Regions from separate parts of the Anaerotignum propionicum DSM 1682 genome, predicted to be linked through region 1. Evidence: a T-box and tRNA genes for the amino acid it is inferred to sense, from the RefSeq annotation. Region 1 holds a T-box; the other holds one or more tRNA genes.

Region 1 (8,844 bases):
TAATAATTCATCAACATGCATTGCAAATTGTATTCTTAGGAAGCATCATTTGATAAAATTTTTCGTCAATAAAATGCTTAGTTCCTTATGATACTTCAAAATTCTTCCTTTTATAATATTCCTTTTTAGGAATTTTAGATTTGGCTTCACTTGAATTTATTATATTTTTCTTTTATTATTCGTGGAAAATTCACTTGATATTAAGATTTTTTGAGGTATACCAATCCCCTATCTGCATCACCTAATAAAAATAGTAATTTATTCAAAATAATGTAAATAGAAAAGAAAAACCCATACCAAAGGTATGGGCTTTTAAATTTAAAATAAGTACTGTTTCTTATTGGATTACTGCAATAACTGCAATACGCCCTGAGGCAACTGGTTAGCCTGAGCAAGCATTGCCTGAGAAGCCTGAGTCAAGATGTTATTCTTTGTGAATTCCATCATCTCTTTAGCCATGTCAACGTCACGAACACGGCTTTCAGCAGCTGTCATGTTTTCAGTTGCAACACCCAAGTTGTTGATTGTATGTTCCAAACGGTTCTGAACAGCACCCAAGTCACCACGGGTTGCAGATACAGTATTGATTGCTGCTTTGATTTTGTCAATCGCTGCGGAAGCGCTTTCCTGATTTGCAACAGAAATGCCTTCAATACCCAAGGATTTAGAGCTCATGTCGCCAACGCTTACTGTAACTTTCTGGTAGCTGTCGCTAGTATCGCCTACCTGAAGAGTTAAGCCGCCGCTAGAAACAGCTTTACCCTCTGTGGAAATACCCAATGTTTTAGCAACTTCACCGCCGTCTTTATCTTCAAAGCTTAACTTCTTATCAGTTGTATTTGCAAATTCTAAAGCACCATCAGCATTTAAGGATACTTTGATTTTATTAGTAAGAGCGTCAGTACCGGTTAAACCTTTTGCAGTGTCATAGTTAGTCAAAGCGGCATCAATACCAGCCTGAAGCTTTGCTACTAAATCGCCTGTAGTGCCGTCTGACAAACCTACGCTTACTTCTACAGTCTGATCATCAATCTTCATAGTAAACTTGCCTACTGTATCTGCAGGAGCAAATTTAAGACTGGTTGCAGGAGCAGCGGATGCAACTTCGGATGTTCCCATTGTTGCCCCTAAAACGCTGGTTGCAGTACCGGTAAAGGAAATCTTAGAATCTCCGTCTTTCTGACCACTTGTAAAAGCAAAGGACTTAGCAGCACCATCTGCGCCGCTTGCTTCAACCTTAATTTCGCTGAGGTTTGTGCCATTTGTAGCATTGTGTGCTTTAATGGCCTCGTTGATTGTGTTCTGCAAAATAGTTGCTGCAGTTTTGCTGTCTGCTGCCGAAGTAGAAGTATCATCCCATTTCTTATTAAGTGCAGCTTTATCCGAATCACTAAGTTTAGACCAGTCAACCTTAACCTCTGTGCCATCAACATTAATTGTATCCTTTTCAAAGAAATCAATAGTTGCAGCAGTAGCGTCTGCACCAGGTGCAGCACCAGTTGTAGCACCTTTGTATGTAACAATAGAAGCACCTGTCAAGCCACCAGCTGCACTGGAACCACCAACAGAACCATCCAACAGTTTGATACCATTGTAGTTTGTGGATTCGGCAATACGATCAATTTCAGACTTCAAGGATTCTACTTCCTTCTGAAGGTTTGCACGGTCTACTTTGTTATCGTATGTACCGTTTGAAGACTGTGTAGCCAATTCAACCATACGATTTAACATAGAATGAACTTCTGTCAAAGCACCTTCTGCTGTCTGAACTAAGGAAATACCATCATTAGCATTTTTTGTTGCTGTTTCCAAGCCCTTGATTTGCGCTCTCATTTTTTCGGAGATTGCTAAACCAGCAGCGTCGTCACCGGCTCTGTTGATTCTGTAACCGGAAGACAATTTTTCAAGGTTCTTGCCTACTGCACTATTGTTTGCGCCCAACTGTCTGTGGGAGTTTAAAGCTGCGATATTGTGTTGAATTCTCATGATAAAACCTCCTTGTTTGTCAATCGGAATGCATCCGTGCATTCCGTGATTTATTATCCAAGCAAAGCCCGTGCACTGGCTTCACCTGTTAAATTGGTAAGGATATCTCTTACCAATGCATATACAACATGTTCCATTTTTGTTGTACAACTATATAATCGGTAAAATTTTCTACGACTTAATAGTTTTTGTAAAATTTTTTTACTTTTTATTATTAATATTTATTTCGCAATTGACTTTCTTAGAAAAATTTATAAATGACTTATTCTTTTTATATCTACATAAGAAAAAGACCCCTTCATCCAAAGATAATGGGTCTCTTTCTTCATAGAACTATGTGTTTCTAAAGCTGTAAAGCTCCATAAAAGTTCGTTTATTCCTGCCTATTATCAGTATAAAAACTAAATACAATAAATCAGCTTTTCATATAAAAGGCATTTCTAAATTATTTCTTTGTTGCTTTCATTTATTTATCTCTCAACTGAGCATCCAATTCCGTAGACAAACCGCTCAAAATTGCTTGCATTGCAGCAGCGATATCTGCATCTGCCAAGGTTCTCTCGGCACTGCGGAAGGAAATGGAATACGCAACGGATTTATAACCTGCTTCAATTTGAGCACCCTTGTAAACGTCAAACAGAGTAACGCTTTCCAGATATTCTCCACCATTTTTCTTAATAATATCGCTGATTTCTTTTACGGTAACATCTTCTTTCACAAGCATAGCAATATCTCTTGTCATGCCGGGGAATTTAGGCAAAGGCTTATAAGTTACATTTCTATCTGCATAAGCAGTCATTTTTTCCAAATCAAGAACTGCCATGTACGCCTTTGTTCCGATTTCATAATTTTTCGCAACAACGGGGTGTAATTCACCAAAGTAACCTACGGTTTCTCCGTTTATTTTCAAGCATGCAGTTCTACCGGGATGCATCCAAGGAGTTTCCTTTTCGGGCAAATACTCTGCTTTTCCAGCCAAGCCCAAAACATCAACCAAATGTTCCACAATTCCCTTTAAGTCATAGAAATCCATATTTCCGTACATACCAACGGTTAATGTGGGGATTTCGTGGGGCAATTCTGTCAAAGGCAACGCCTTAGGCAAATAAACTCTTGCAACCTCGAATAAACCTGCCTGTTCATTACGTCTATTATAATTGGTGGACAGTGAGTTCAAAATACCATTGAAGGAAACAGTACGCATAATGCTGAAATCTTCACCCAAGGGATTGGAAATGGTAACGGTTTCTCTCAATTTACTGTCAGCAGGAATCAAAAGCTTATCGAAAATCTTAGGGCTTTCAAAGCTATAGGTCATTGCTTCGCAAAGACCATCGGCAATCATGGTATCCTTTACCAAAGAAGTAATGGTTTGCTCATAATTTTTCTTACCAACGGTAGGTGTACCCGCTGCCAAAGTATCGGGGATTTTATCATAGCCGAAGAAACGAGCAACTTCTTCTGATAAATCTGCCTGTGCTTCCAAGTCAGGGCGATAGGTTGGCACAATTACCGAATGTTTCACAGGGTCAACAATCATACCCAAGCGTTCAAAGGTTTCCTGCATTTCTTTTTCGGAAATCTCTGTTCCAAGGAATTTATTAATCCATTCAGGTGAATATGAAAGCTCCCAAGGTTTACGCTGATTGGGGTAGGAGTCCACCATGCCGGGAACAACCTCGCCAATACCCAACACTTCAACCAATTGAACTGCACGGTTTACCGCATCTATTGCCAAATTGGGGTCTAAACCCTTTTCATATTTGCTGGAAGCATCAGTACGCAGACCAACATTTTTTGCAGTAATACGCACGTTGGGGCCATTGAAGTTTGCGGATTCAAATAAAATCGCCTCTGCATCTTCGCTAATCATAGAGTTTTCGCCCCCCATGACTCCGGCAATGGCAACAGCCTTTTCAGGATCAGCAATGACCAACATAGATTCATTCAGAGTTCTTTCTACACCATCCAGCGTTACAATTTTTTCATCAGCTTTTGCATTTCTTACAATGATTTTTCTATCGGCAATACAATCAATATTGAATGCATGCATAGGCTGACCCATTTCCAGCATAACATAATTTGTAATATCTACGATATTGTTAATGGGGCGAACGCCTGCGGCTCTTAATCTTTTACGCATCCAGCGAGGAGAAGGCCCGATTTTTACGTTCTTTACTGCTCTTGCAATATATCTGGGGCAAAGATCAGGGTTTTTGATTTCAACGGAAATCATTTCTTCAATTTTACCTGTCCCCTCTTCTTTTACTGTGATTTCAGGGTATCTGAATTCACCTTTATAGGTTGCGGCAGTCTCCCTTGCCAAACCTAAAATGCTAAAGCAATCGGGACGGTTGGAAGTGATTTCAAATTCCACTACCACATCTTTAATGTCTAACAATTCTACGACATCTTTGCCCAATTCAACAGCTTCGGGGAAAATATAGATACCATTCTCAGGTGCTTCGGGGAAATCATGACGGTCACAGCCCAATTCCTCTACAGAACAAAGCATACCTTGAGATTCAACACCACGCAAAGCCCCTGTTTTGATTTCTTTTCCTCCAGTAATCACAGAACCATCTAAAGCAACGGGCACATAGTCCCCAACTTTGATATTTTGTGCTCCTGTTACAATGGTCAAATCCTTACCTTGCCCAGCATCAATGGTACAAATCTGAAGTTTATCTGCATCAGGGTGCTTTTCAATGGCTTTGATATACCCGGAAACAACATTTTTAATTTCTCCCGCTAAAGTGGTGTAACCCTCCACCTTAGAGCCGCTCATTGTAATATCTTCTACATATTCTTTAATGCCTACGTTTACATCGGCATACTCTTTTAACCATGACATCGGTAAATCCATGATAATAACTCTCCTTTCAAATAAAAGCTTTTGGTTTCCCTTAGAATTGTTTCAAGAATTTCACGTCGTTTTCAAATAGTAGTCTCATATCGGTAATGCCATAGCGCTGCATTGCAACACGCTCAAGGCCCATACCGAAAGCAAAACCGCTGTATTCGTCGGGATCAATTCCGCTCATTTTCAAGACCTTAGGATGCACCATACCACAGCCTAAAAGCTCGATATAGCCTTCTCCCTTACAAACACGACAGCCTTCACCACCACAAGCAAAGCAAGTTACATCCATTTCTGCACTGGGTTCTGTGAATGGGAAATGATGAGGACGGAAACGTACTTTTGTGTCTTCGCCAAATAATTCTTTCGCAAATACCGCCAAAGCGCCCTTTAAGTCGCCCATGGTAATATTTTTATCAATTACAAGGCCTTCTAACTGGTGGAACACAGGAGAATGGGTTGCATCCACCTCATCAGAACGATAAACCGTACCGGGGGAAATCATACGAATAGGCATTTTGCCCTTTTCCATGGTACGAACCTGAATAGGAGAGGTTTGTGTTCTCAATAAAATGCCATTGCCAATGTAGAAGGTATCCTGTTCATCTCTTGCGGGATGGTTTGCAGGAATGTTCAAAGCTTCAAAGTTATAATACTCTTGTTCTACCTCTGGGCCTTCAATCACTTCATAGCCCATACCCATGAAAATATTTGAAATTTCATCGATTACAATGCTCATAGGATGCTTATGTCCACTGGGTTGTGGTTTACCAGGCATGGTAACGTCAATTTTTTCGGTTTCCAAACGTTTAGAAATTTCAGCCGCTTCCAGACGTTTTTTTGCTTCCTCCAATTTATTTTCAATGTCCTGTCTTACTTCATTGGCCAGCTGACCAATAATGGGACGTTCTTCCGCAGAAAGCTTGCCCATTTCTTTTAAAATGGCAGTTAATTCACCCTTTTTTCCCAGATATTTCACTTTCATATCTTCAATATCTTTCATTTCCGTTGCTTCATGGAAGGCAGCAATTGCCTTATCATGGATTAATTTCAGCATATCCTTCATAACGCTTCTCCTCTCAATTCTTTTTCCAAAAAAAATAGTCCTCATCCGACAAAGGGACGAAGACTTCCGTGGTACCACCCAAATTCCTGCAAACACAGGCACTCTTATGCGTAACGAGCATGAATCGGATTTTCCTACTATGGTTCAGAAAATCAGCTCCGGTGGGAACTTCTACAAGCTTCTGTGCCAAAACGCTTTCAGCCGATGACGTTTTTCTCTGATGCCTTTTGCTTGTATACTTTTCACCTTCATAGCCATTCATTCTTTCAATATCAAAATAATTTTATCACAACAAAATAGAAAGTCAAGGGTAAAATAATATTACCACTGAAATTTCAGGAGAAAAGTTTTATTTCAATTTCAAACGGATAGTTGCTTGAGGGCGAAGCCCTCAAGGTTTACATATTTTCGTGAATTTGATCAATCACAGAGTCAAGGGTTCATTTTCGTGCTACATAAATTACGTCTTCCTCAGGAATAATCCCTGGTCAGCCATATGGGATAAATAATCCCCCAGCTGAACAACTTATAAATATTAACTGATATCAGTAGTAAAACAAAAAAAGGACCTCTTTGCTATGACAGTAACAACCATTGTGTATTTAAGAATCCCCTTTCAAGCGTCTCATGTACTCCTTAATTCTTTTTTCCACGCCACTGTCAGATAGTTCATAATATTTCGTTCCCAACAGTTCATCGGGCAGATATTGCTGTTTCACATAATGATTGGGGTAGTTATGGGCATATAAATAACCAATGCCGTTGCCCATTTCTTTTGAACCGCCATAACTGGAATCCTTCAAATGAGGAGGTACCGAGGAGACACGAATGTTTTTCACATCCTCTAAAGCTTTATTGATTCCCATATAAGCAGCATTGCTTTTGGGTGCGCAAGCAACATAAGTCACCGCTTGGGCAAGGGGGATTCGTCCCTCGGGCAATCCAATAAAATCAACTGCCTGCATGGCTGCAACTGCAACCTGAAGGGCATGAGGGTCTGCGTTCCCTACATCCTCAGAAGCACAAATCACAATTCTTCGAGCTATAAATTTGGGGTCTTCTCCGGCATAAATCATTTTTGCCAAATAATATAAAGCGGCGTCAGGGTCGGAGCCCCTCATGCTTTTGATGAATGCGGAAATGGTATCATAATGATTGTCACCGTTTTTGTCATAGTTTAATGCCCTTTTTTGAATGCATTCTTCGGCAACAGGCAATGTAATATGAATTTTACCATCATTCCCTTTATCAGTAGTCAGTATGGCAAGCTCCAATGCATTTAATGCCGTTCTAGCATCTCCATTAGCAGTGTCTGCAAGAAAAGCCAGTGCATCTAGGTCAATTTCTCCTTGATATGCGCCCATACCTCGTTCAACATCCTTTATGGCCCATAATAAAAGCTTCTCAATATCCTTTTGTTCCAATGGCTTCAATTGAAAAATAATAGAACGGGAAACAAGGGCTTTATTTACTTCAAAATAGGGGTTTTCTGTGGTTGCTCCGATTAATATGATGGTACCATCCTCCACATGGGGCAATAGGGCATCCTGTTGGGTTTTATTAAACCGGTGAATCTCATCAATAAACAAAATGGTTTTTGTTCCATACATCCCCTGTCTGTCTTTTGCTTCAGAAACAACCTCTTTAATATCTTTAATACCTGCAGTAGTTGCATTGATTTGACGGAATTCACTTTTCGTTGTGTTTGCAATAATTTTTGCTAGGGTAGTTTTCCCTGTGCCGGGAGGGCCGTAAAAAACAACAGAACTGATTCGGTCTCCTTTGATTGCACGGTATAATAATCTATCCTTTCCCACAATATGTTCCTGTCCTACAAATTCTTCTAGAGTTTTTGGGCGCATACGGGCAGCCAAAGGAGAATCTCCATTTCCTCTTAAGCTTCTATTATATTCAAAAAGATCCATTTCCTCACCGCCTTATGGTTTCGTCAAAAACAAGCAAGCATCTCCAAAGGAGAAGAAGCGATATTTTTCCTTCACTGCCTCGGCATATACTTCCATGGTCAAATCTTTTCCCATCAAAGCGGAAACCAGCATAATTAATGTGGATTCAGGCAAATGGAAGTTTGTAATCAGGCAATCCACAATTTTAAAGGTATAGCTTGGATAAATAAAAATCTGTGTCCATCCACTTTTTGCCTGTACTAAACCATTTTCATCCGTAACAGATTCCAGGGTTCTTGTACTGGTTGTTCCAACAGAAAAAATACGTCCGCCATTTTTCTTAGCTTGATTAATGATGTCCGCCTGTTCCTGTTCAACCACATAATACTCTGAATGCATTTCATGTTCCAAAATATCTTCAGCTTTTACTGGGCGGAAGGTACCTAAACCAACATGTAATGTAACATGGGCAATTTTCACTCCCATTCCCTCAATTTCCTTTAAAAGCTCAGGTGTAAAATGCAACCCTGCCGTAGGTGCTGCTGCAGAACCCTCATGCTTTGCATAAACGGTCTGGTAACGTTCTTTGTCCTCCAAACGGTGGGTGATATAAGGTGGCAAAGGCATTTCCCCCAATTCATCCAAAATCGCCTCAAAAACACCTTCGTAGGTAAAGCGGATGATTCGATTTCCCCCTTCGATGACTTCCAATACTTCAGCAACTAATTTACCTTTGCCAAATGAAATTTTATCTCCCGGTTTAGCTTTTTTTCCTGGACGGACTAAAACCTCCCAAGTGTCTAAATCCTTTCTTGTTAAAAGAAGAATCTCCATCACCGCTCCAGTGCCAACTCGTTCTCCATATAAGCGGGCGGGCAATACGCGGGTGTCATTAATGACTAAGCAATCGCCGTTACGCAAATATTCCTTGATGTCACGAAAATGTTTGTGGTGCCATTTCCCTGTATCTTTCTCAACAACCAATAATCTGGAAGAGGCTCTATCCTCCAATGGTTCCTGCGCAATCA
Region 2 (8,844 bases), 1.0 Mb from region 1:
CGCAGAAATTTATTGAGACCTGCAATTTTTGCCAATTTCTTAGCTTTGCCTTCAGATTCTTTTTTCAAAATATACCAATAAACAGAGCTGTCTGCTGGTGCACTGTGTGTCTTTAAGACCCTCATCACTTCATATCCGATTTTTCTTAGCGTCGAGGAACCTCGCTTGCTTATTTTACGATTCGTTCCTATAAATTGCCCTGATTGGTATGGTGGAGCATCTATTCCTGCAAATGCAATCAAAGCCCTGCTGCTATGAAATCTACGAATATCACCAATTTCTGCTATTAATTTTGGTGCTAATACATCTCCAACTCCCCCCATTGACCTTACTACAGAATATTCTGGCAACTGCTTGGCGAGTTCTTTCATCCGTGTTAAAATAGTCTTCAAGGTAGTATTGACTTGCCTCAATACACCAACTGCCTGCTGAATCATAATCTGAGTTGATTCCATTTCAGCAGGCAATGTAGGGATACCATCTTGTGCCAGGGAATAAATCTTGACGGCTTTATTATGGTTCTGATGGTATCCTTTTTCTTTTGCCCACGCTAAATAATTATTAATGAAATCTATCTCTGACAGTTTTGTTATATTATCGAAATGCCAATACATCTCTACAAAATCTGATAATTTGTCTTTACCAGTTGAATCTTGCCATCCCTTCAACAATTTTTTTATACCAGGCATTGTATAGTCCAACAAATGTGTCAAGGACTGTACACTCTCTATTCTCATTCTCATATAATGTGAATACTGTCTGCCCAATATTTTAAGTTCTTGATAAATACCTTCGGACATTTCGTATTTTTTGAGGCGAAACCAGTAATCAATTCCGTAATTTGCTATTGCAATGGAGTCCTGCTTATCTGTTTTTATTGCCCTAAGTCCTTGACTTCTGTACTGTTTCATTTCAAATGGGTTTATTACAGCTACAAAAATCCCTCGTTCTTGCAGAAAATCAAACACCGGAAGATGATAGATTCCTGTTGCCTCAATTACAACTTTAACGTCTTCATTAAATCTTAAAAGCATAGATGACAATTCAGATAATCCTTGCTCTGTATGTTCTATTTCAAACGGTGAACAAATCAACTCTCCATATGGTTTTAAAATACAAACCGTACTCTTTCCTTTTGAAATATCAATTCCAACACTAATCATTGACTCCATCCCTCCAAATCAAAAAATATTTGTAGTTGTTACCATCCACACTTATTACAATTCATTTTAGTTCGTTACACGAAAGCTCATTTATGAGTTTCAACCTGCTTAATCGAATGCTTATAATAAGGGGTGGTTGACGGTTTTTGTGACGGATGTATAAATCCAAAATAGGCCACGCCAGACCAACTACTCCCTTTATTATAAAGAAATAAGTGCAAATGTTTTAGCACTAATGATGTGTTTAACACTTACACTTTTATGGTACTAAAATAGGCCCTCTATGAAATAAAAGCATTTCATAGAAGACCTATATCAGCTACACTTTATGAAGCTCCATCGAAGCTTTTAGGAATGGTCACAGTGATTGCAGGAAGAACAATCTGTACCACAACTGCATCCACCCTTCTTCTTCCTCAAACTTCTTATAATTGCAACTACGACTCCAAGCAAAATCAGCCCTACAATAATTGTTCCCGGTGTCATAATCCATACCTCCTTTTTTAGCCTGCAACGCTAACAGAAACCTTACTATCTTTTGCTTTTGTATTTGAGCGAATCATTAAATACAGGAAACCAATGATAACCAAAATCCCCATTACTGTTCCGAAGCCGAATGCCAAATCCCCGGTAATCACTGAACCAATTTGATATACGCAGAAAGAAACAGCATAAGCAAAGATCGTCTGATATCCAATTGCAAACCATGTCCATTTTGCACTATTCATTTCTCTGCTGATTGCACCAATTGCTGCAAAGCAAGGGGCACACAGTAAATTGAACACCAAGAAGCTGTATGCAGCAACCTGAGTAAAGCTTGATGCCAATGTACCCCAAATTTCAGCACCATCCTCTGCAACCTCGGCAAATCCATAGAGAACACCAAAGGTGCTTACTACGTTTTCCTTTGCAACCAATCCAAGAAGAGCTGCCACTGCTGCCTTCCAATTTCCCCAGCCCAAAGGTGAGAAAATCCAAGCAACTGTATTACCAATGGATGCAAGGAATCCATTGCTTAAATCATCTACCATGCCAAAAGAGCCATTCACATAACCAAAGTTGGAAAGGAACCATACGCAGATAGCAGAAAGTAAAATGATAGTACCAGCCTTCTTAATGAAGGACCAGCCTCTTTCCCACATACTGCGTAATACATTGGAAACGGTAGGCATATGGTATGCAGGAAGCTCCATAACAAAGGGAACGGGATCTCCTGCAAACATCTTTGTCTTTTTAAGTATAATACCTGAAATAATAATTGCGGCAATTCCCACAAAATATGCACTCGGTGCAACCCATGGCGCCCCGTTAAATAATGCACCTGCAATTAAAGCGATAACAGGCAATTTAGCACCACAGGGGATGAATGTTGTTGTAATAATGGTCATTTTACGGTCTCTATCGCTTTCAATGGTTCTGGATGCCATAATACCAGGAACACCACAGCCGGAGCCGATGAGCATAGGAATAAATGACTTTCCTGATAAACCAAAGCGCCGGAAAATTCTATCCATAATAAATGCGATACGAGCCATATAACCGCAAGCTTCCAAAAATGCCAAGAAAATAAACAAAATAAGCATTTGAGGAACAAATCCCAATACAGCACCAACGCCGCCAATAATACCATCTAAAATCAAGCCTTGTAACCACTCGGCACAGTTAATGCTTGCCAAAAAGTCACCAACTATAACAGGAACACCGGGAATCCATAAGCCAAACAATTCCCAACCCTCGCCAAACACACCGTCATTGGCCCAGTCTGTTGCATAAGTACCTACTGTTGTTACAGAAACATAATAAACCAAAAACATGACTAAAGCAAAAATGGGCAGTGCCAGCCAACGATTTGTAACAACCCTATCGATACGATCAGATAATGACAAATTACCTTTGTTGTGCTTCTTATAACAGCCTTTTATAATTTCACCGATATAAATATATCTCTCATTTGTAATGATGCTTTCGCTATCGTCATCAAATTCAGTTTCAATCTTAGAAATAATATCTTCAAAAGCAGAGGCGGAAACTTTCCCCTCTAAAATCTTCTTGTCTCTTTCAAACAACTTAATCGCATGAAAACGTTTTTGCTTCTCTTCAACTCCCTGGGATAACCGAGCAGAAATGGTAGATAAGGCCTCTTCTACCTGAACCGAGAAACTATGGTATTTAGGAGAACCTCCTTGGGTTGCCGCCTGAACTGCTGCCTGAGCCGCTTCCTTGATTCCTGTTCCTTTTAAGGCGGAGATTTCCATAACTGTACATCCAAGCTTTTCAGCCAACTGTTTAATATGTATGGTATCGCCATTTTTCTTAACCACATCCATCATATTTACGGCAATCACCATAGGGAAACCCAATTCTAACAATTGCGTTGTTAAATATAAATTTCTTTCAATGTTGGTACCGTCTACAATATTTAAAATTGCATCGGGTTTTTCTTGCATTAAATAATTTCTTGCCACAACCTCTTCTAATGTATATGGCGATAAGGAATAAATACCAGGTAAATCCGTAATGGTTACATCCTTGTGCCCCTTCAGCTTACCTTCCTTCTTCTCCACGGTAACACCCGGCCAGTTTCCCACAAACTGATTGGAACCGGTCAAAGCATTGAATAATGTTGTCTTACCACTGTTTGGATTTCCGGCAAGCGCAATTTTTATTGACATAATTATCCTCCTTTTCGTTAGTTTAAACTAACCATTCTGCAAAAAAAATTAGTTTTTACTAACTATTTTATAAATATTTTACTCAATCACAACCATCTGGGCATCTGCTTTTCTTAAAGAAAGCTCATACCCTCTAACCGTAACCTCAACTGGATCACCCAATGGAGCAACCTTTCTTACAAAAATTTCTACACCCTTGGTAATACCCATATCCATAATTCTGCGCTTCACCGGGCCTTCTCCTGTAACTTTAATTACAGAAATCCGTTCACCTATTTTTGCATCCTTTAAAGTTCTCATCATATCCCACCTTATACCATAATTCTATTCGCCATCGACTTACTGATTGCAACTCTGGATTCTTTCACATTTACAATAACATTTCCATCAAATTCGGAAATCACAGTGACTTCACTTCCTGTTACAAATCCAAGGGAAGATAAAAAGCGCTGTGTCTCATCCTTTCCACCAATACGCTTAATAATTTGTGGACTTCCTGCACTTGCTAATGTTAGTGGCATATTCACTCCCCCTTCCGACACATAGTAGCCACAACTAACTTATTTAAAGTTTATCACGCCTAACTCATTCCGTCAAGATTTATATCCATTTTTATAGATAATATCCTTGATTCTATGTCCGTTGTTTTAAAAATTTCAACAGCAAACCTTAAAGGCTATTGGTTATAAATAAAATAAAAAACCTTGTATATACCATTAATACAAGGTTTGACTTGAAATATTTAACAAAACTAATGTTTTCTAAGGCGCTCATTATTATAAAGTACACAATAATCAAGAGTTCCTCCAATTACATTCTGATTAAAATATAGATACAATCAGAAGCACCAGTTCAGCTGGTTTTCCTCAACTTATAGGCAGCTGTTACTTGCAGTGTCTAAAATGGAATTAAAAACCCTATTCATGTAACAATTACGACGATACAAAGTCCTCTTGCTATAAGTAAAAGCAAACGTCTTTCAGCAAATATAAAAACCAAAAATCATTTCCCTCCCAAGCAAAGCAGGTGATTTTCTCCAGATAAAGTATACAAATAAAAAAAGTGTCTATAAAGACACTTTTTTCAAGCGCGAGACGAGATTCGAACTCGCGACCCTCGCCTTGGCAAGGCGATGCTCTACCACTGAGCCACTCGCGCAAAATATGGTGCCCAGAGCCGGAATCGAACCAGCGACACGAGGATTTTCAGTCCTCTGCTCTACCGACTGAGCTATCTGGGCACATATTGATTTTTAAGCGGTTATGCCCGAGACCGGGGTCGAACCGGTACGGGTGTTACCCCGCAGGATTTTAAGTCCTGTGCGTCTGCCAATTCCGCCACTCGGGCAAGTTTCTTGCTCGTTTAAACCGCTCATTTAATATATCAAAGACAAGCTAATTTGTCAATACTTTTTTTCAGGATTTTTTTCTGTAGTATTAATATTTGTACAGCTTCCTTTGCTATGCTTATTCGTTCTTAGCGACATCTCTTTCGTCCTACTTCTTAGGATAATTCCTCTCTATTCTCTCTTTCCTTCTGTGTCATTTAAAACACCATCATTATAGTACGTGCCATCCAGAGACTTGCCATCCCTGTAAACCACTTGTCCCTTGCTGTTTTTACCTTCCAAATAAGAGATATATACATAATAATCTTCTCCTTTTTGTTCCCCCCAAATTCCCGTAAAATAACCATCCTCATCCACTTGCATGGTAATTTCCTTAATGGATGGATGATTACTATCTCCGTACTCAATCCTGCAAGAAATCTCCTTCACTTCTTTAATAGAAGTAAGCCCTATGATTCTATCCTCTCTAACAATATACGTGCTTACTTCTTTATCACAAGGAATTAAACCACTTACGCCTCCGCTTTTCAGCTTCCATAGGACACCAAATTCCGGCTCCACTGGAACTGCTGAAAGATTACCATCCCATTTCCCTACAATCAATTTGCTCCCCTTGGAAAGCTCATATTGAGCTAATATCTTTTCAGAGGGCCCATAGTGAAGCCCCTTCTCACAAGCATAGAAAACCCGCTCAGCTGTTAGATAATACCCTTCCAGCCGCAAAAATGATATATACAGCAACGGAATAATGATAATAAAAAGAAAGATTTGCCTTTTACGATTCATTCGCCATCATCCGCCTCTCTGTTAAATCAATGGAAATTTCCTTATTATTATTATTATAGATCAAAGGAATGATAATTTTTGTTGCATCTAAAGGCACATCTTCTCTAAATTCCTGCCCACGACCGTAGTAGCTTCCGCTTTTCCATCCATTCCCACCTCTGGGTAATTGAGTTTCACCAACATATATCTGTGGATTGATTGATAAACTCCACTTTATGCTATCAGAAAACGGATTCGTCCAAGTAGCATAGCGAATTTCCATTGTATTATCCTCATAATATAAAATTTTATCAATGATATATGTGGTATCATATACTTTTTCTTTGTAGCCTACATCAATGGTATATACCAACGGACTATCTTCTTTATCCTTATAAGTTTCAAAGACTGAAATGAAAGAGGTGGTAATAAGAGAAAACACAGGAAAAAAATTTATAAGTATTAGTATAATGAGTAGATTCCGTAAGCTTAGCCAAATCCAGCCAATCACAGGTGAGTGAACTTTGTTCAATTCCTCCCCAAGGGTATCCGCATCCCCCATACAAGTTAAGACTGCCCTTTTCCCTTGCTCCTCGTCCATTCCATCTGATATAAAATCCTCATACCGATCTTCCATATGGTTGCTTAACTCAACGTATATAGGGTTATGATCATATCTAAATTTCACGTGGGATAAAACTTCCTTCAGGTATTTTTCCCAATCAGGTACATGCATACCCCGCACCCCCTAATACCTTCTGAACGGAGCCTGTAAAGGTGCTCCACTGTTCTTTTTCCTTTGCAAGCTGCTCTTTCCCTTTTGTTGTTATTTGATAATACTTTCGCTCCTTACCCGTCTCTGACTTTGCTTTATAAGATTTTAGGAATCCTTGGGTTTCCATGCGATGTAAAACTGGGTACAACGTTCCCTCTTTAAATTGAAAAACAGAGTTGCTTCTTTGTTCTATTTCTTTAATGATTTCATAGCCATAGTAATCCTTTTCCTGTAACAAGGAAAGCAACATTAAAATAGAGCTGCCACCAATCAATCCTTTATCCACTTAGATAACTCCCTTCATATATGCATAGAACAACTAGGTATAGTTTACCTAGATATTCTATGTATGTCAAGAATATATTTTTACTCCCCCAAATAAAGACTTTCGGAAGACTTTGTGTCTAAAGGAGCAAAGTTAACACTCCATTACAGTGTTTTTAACGGACAGAATTTTGACCTAATTCAGCTAATTAAAGGAAGCATTTAATTTACTTGATTTTCTATTTATCTTATTTATTTCTAAAGTACTTTCAAGCTTAAGGCTTTTCACATAAAAAAAACAAACCCTAAGGTTTGTTTAAAATATGGGCGGAGAAGGATTCGAACCTTCGAAGCTATCGCAACAGATTTACAGTCTGCCCCCTTTGGCCGCTCGGGAATCCACCCAATTAAAATGTGCGCTTACAAAGAAAATGATTACATATCCTGTAAGCTCTCAAAATAGAATAGCGCTGATTAACAACCAATACTCCATAGAAAGGAGGTGATCCAGCCGCACCTTCCGATACGGCTACCTTGTTACGACTTCACCCCAGTCGCTGGCTTCACCTTCGGCGGCTCCTTCCTTACGGTCAGGTCACCGACTTCGGGTGCTTCCAACTCCCATGGTGTGACGGGCGGTGTGTACAAGGCCCGGGAACGTATTCACCGCGACATTCTGATTCGCGATTACTAGCGATTCCAGCTTCATGTAGTCGAGTTGCAGACTACAATCCGAACTGGGACTGGGTTTTTGTGATTTGCTCGACGTCGCCGTTTTGCGTCACTTTGTTACCAGCCATTGTAGCACGTGTGTAGCCCAAGACATAAGGGGCATGATGATTTGACGTCATCCCCACCTTCCTCCGTGTTATCCACGGCAGTCTCCCTAGAGTGCCCAACTGAATGATGGCTACTAAGAATAGGGGTTGCGCTCGTTGCGGGACTTAACCCAACATCTCACGACACGAGCTGACGACAACCATGCACCACCTGTCACCTCTGCTCCGAAGAGAAGGTGTATCTCTACACCGGTCAGAGGGATGTCAAGCCTTGGTAAGGTTCTTCGCGTTGCTTCGAATTAAACCACATGCTCCACCGCTTGTGCGGGCCCCCGTCAATTCCTTTGAGTTTCAATCTTGCGATCGTACTCCCCAGGTGGAGTGCTTATTGCGTTAGCTGCGGCACCGAGGGTTCCCCCCCGACACCTAGCACTCATCGTTTACGGCGTGGACTACCAGGGTATCTAATCCTGTTCGCTCCCCACGCTTTCGAGCCTCAGCGTCAGTTTCAGTCCAGTAAGTCGCCTTCGCCACTGGTGTTCTTCCTAATATCTACGCATTTCACCGCTACACTAGGAATTCCACTTACCTCTCCTGTACTCTAGCTTGATAGTTTTAAATGCAATCCCGAGGTTAAGCCTCGGGCTTTCACATCTAACTTACCATGCCGCCTACTCTCCCTTTACACCCAGTAATTCCGGATAACGCTTGCCCCCTACGTATTACCGCGGCTGCTGGCACGTAGTTAGCCGGGGCTTCTTATTCAGGTACCGTCATTTTTTTCGTCCCTGTTGATAGAAGTTTACGAGCCGAAACCCTTCTTCCTTCACGCGGCGTTGCTGCATCAGGCTTTCGCCCATTGTGCAATATTCCCCACTGCTGCCTCCCGTAGGAGTTTGGGCCGTGTCTCAGTCCCAATGTGGCCGATCACCCTCTCAGGTCGGCTACTGATCGTTGCCTTGGTGGGCTGTTATCTCACCAACTAGCTAATCAGATGCGGGCCCATCCTGTACCGAATAAATCCTTTTCTTGCAAGAGGATGCCCTCTCGCAATGACATGCGGTATTAGTCACCGTTT

The links. A T-box is a leader RNA that pairs with one kind of tRNA and senses whether it is charged. The one in region 1 lies ahead of pheS (phenylalanine--tRNA ligase subunit alpha), so its partner is inferred to be a tRNA-Phe.
Region 2: it encodes a tRNA-Phe, which carries the amino acid that the T-box ahead of pheS (phenylalanine--tRNA ligase subunit alpha) is inferred to sense. The anticodon was not compared.

Annotation. Positions count from the first base shown of each region.
Region 1 is NZ_CP014223.1:1,547,377-1,556,220, reverse strand. Features, by position in the region: gene CPRO_RS07405 (flagellin N-terminal helical domain-containing protein) at 346-1,986, opposite strand; gene pheT (phenylalanine--tRNA ligase subunit beta) at 2,453-4,852, opposite strand; gene pheS (phenylalanine--tRNA ligase subunit alpha) at 4,893-5,912, opposite strand; T-box leader at 5,962-6,173, opposite strand; gene CPRO_RS07385 (AAA family ATPase) at 6,515-7,837, opposite strand; gene queA (tRNA preQ1(34) S-adenosylmethionine ribosyltransferase-isomerase QueA) at 7,850-8,844, opposite strand, start outside.
Region 2 is NZ_CP014223.1:544,571-553,414, reverse strand. Features, by position in the region: gene CPRO_RS02540 (IS110 family RNA-guided transposase) at 1-1,163, opposite strand, end outside; gene CPRO_RS14790 (FeoB-associated Cys-rich membrane protein) at 1,512-1,649, opposite strand; gene feoB (ferrous iron transport protein B) at 1,667-3,835, opposite strand; gene CPRO_RS02530 (FeoA family protein) at 3,914-4,135, opposite strand; gene CPRO_RS02525 (FeoA family protein) at 4,147-4,356, opposite strand; tRNA gene CPRO_RS02520 (tRNA-Gly) at 4,922-4,993, opposite strand; tRNA gene CPRO_RS02515 (tRNA-Phe) at 5,000-5,075, opposite strand; tRNA gene CPRO_RS02510 (tRNA-Leu) at 5,099-5,182, opposite strand; gene CPRO_RS02505 (hypothetical protein) at 5,355-5,969, opposite strand; gene CPRO_RS02500 (permease prefix domain 1-containing protein) at 5,959-6,684, opposite strand; gene CPRO_RS02495 (PadR family transcriptional regulator) at 6,671-7,009, opposite strand; tRNA gene CPRO_RS02490 (tRNA-Tyr) at 7,312-7,392, opposite strand; rRNA gene CPRO_RS02485 (16S ribosomal RNA) at 7,483-8,844, opposite strand, start outside.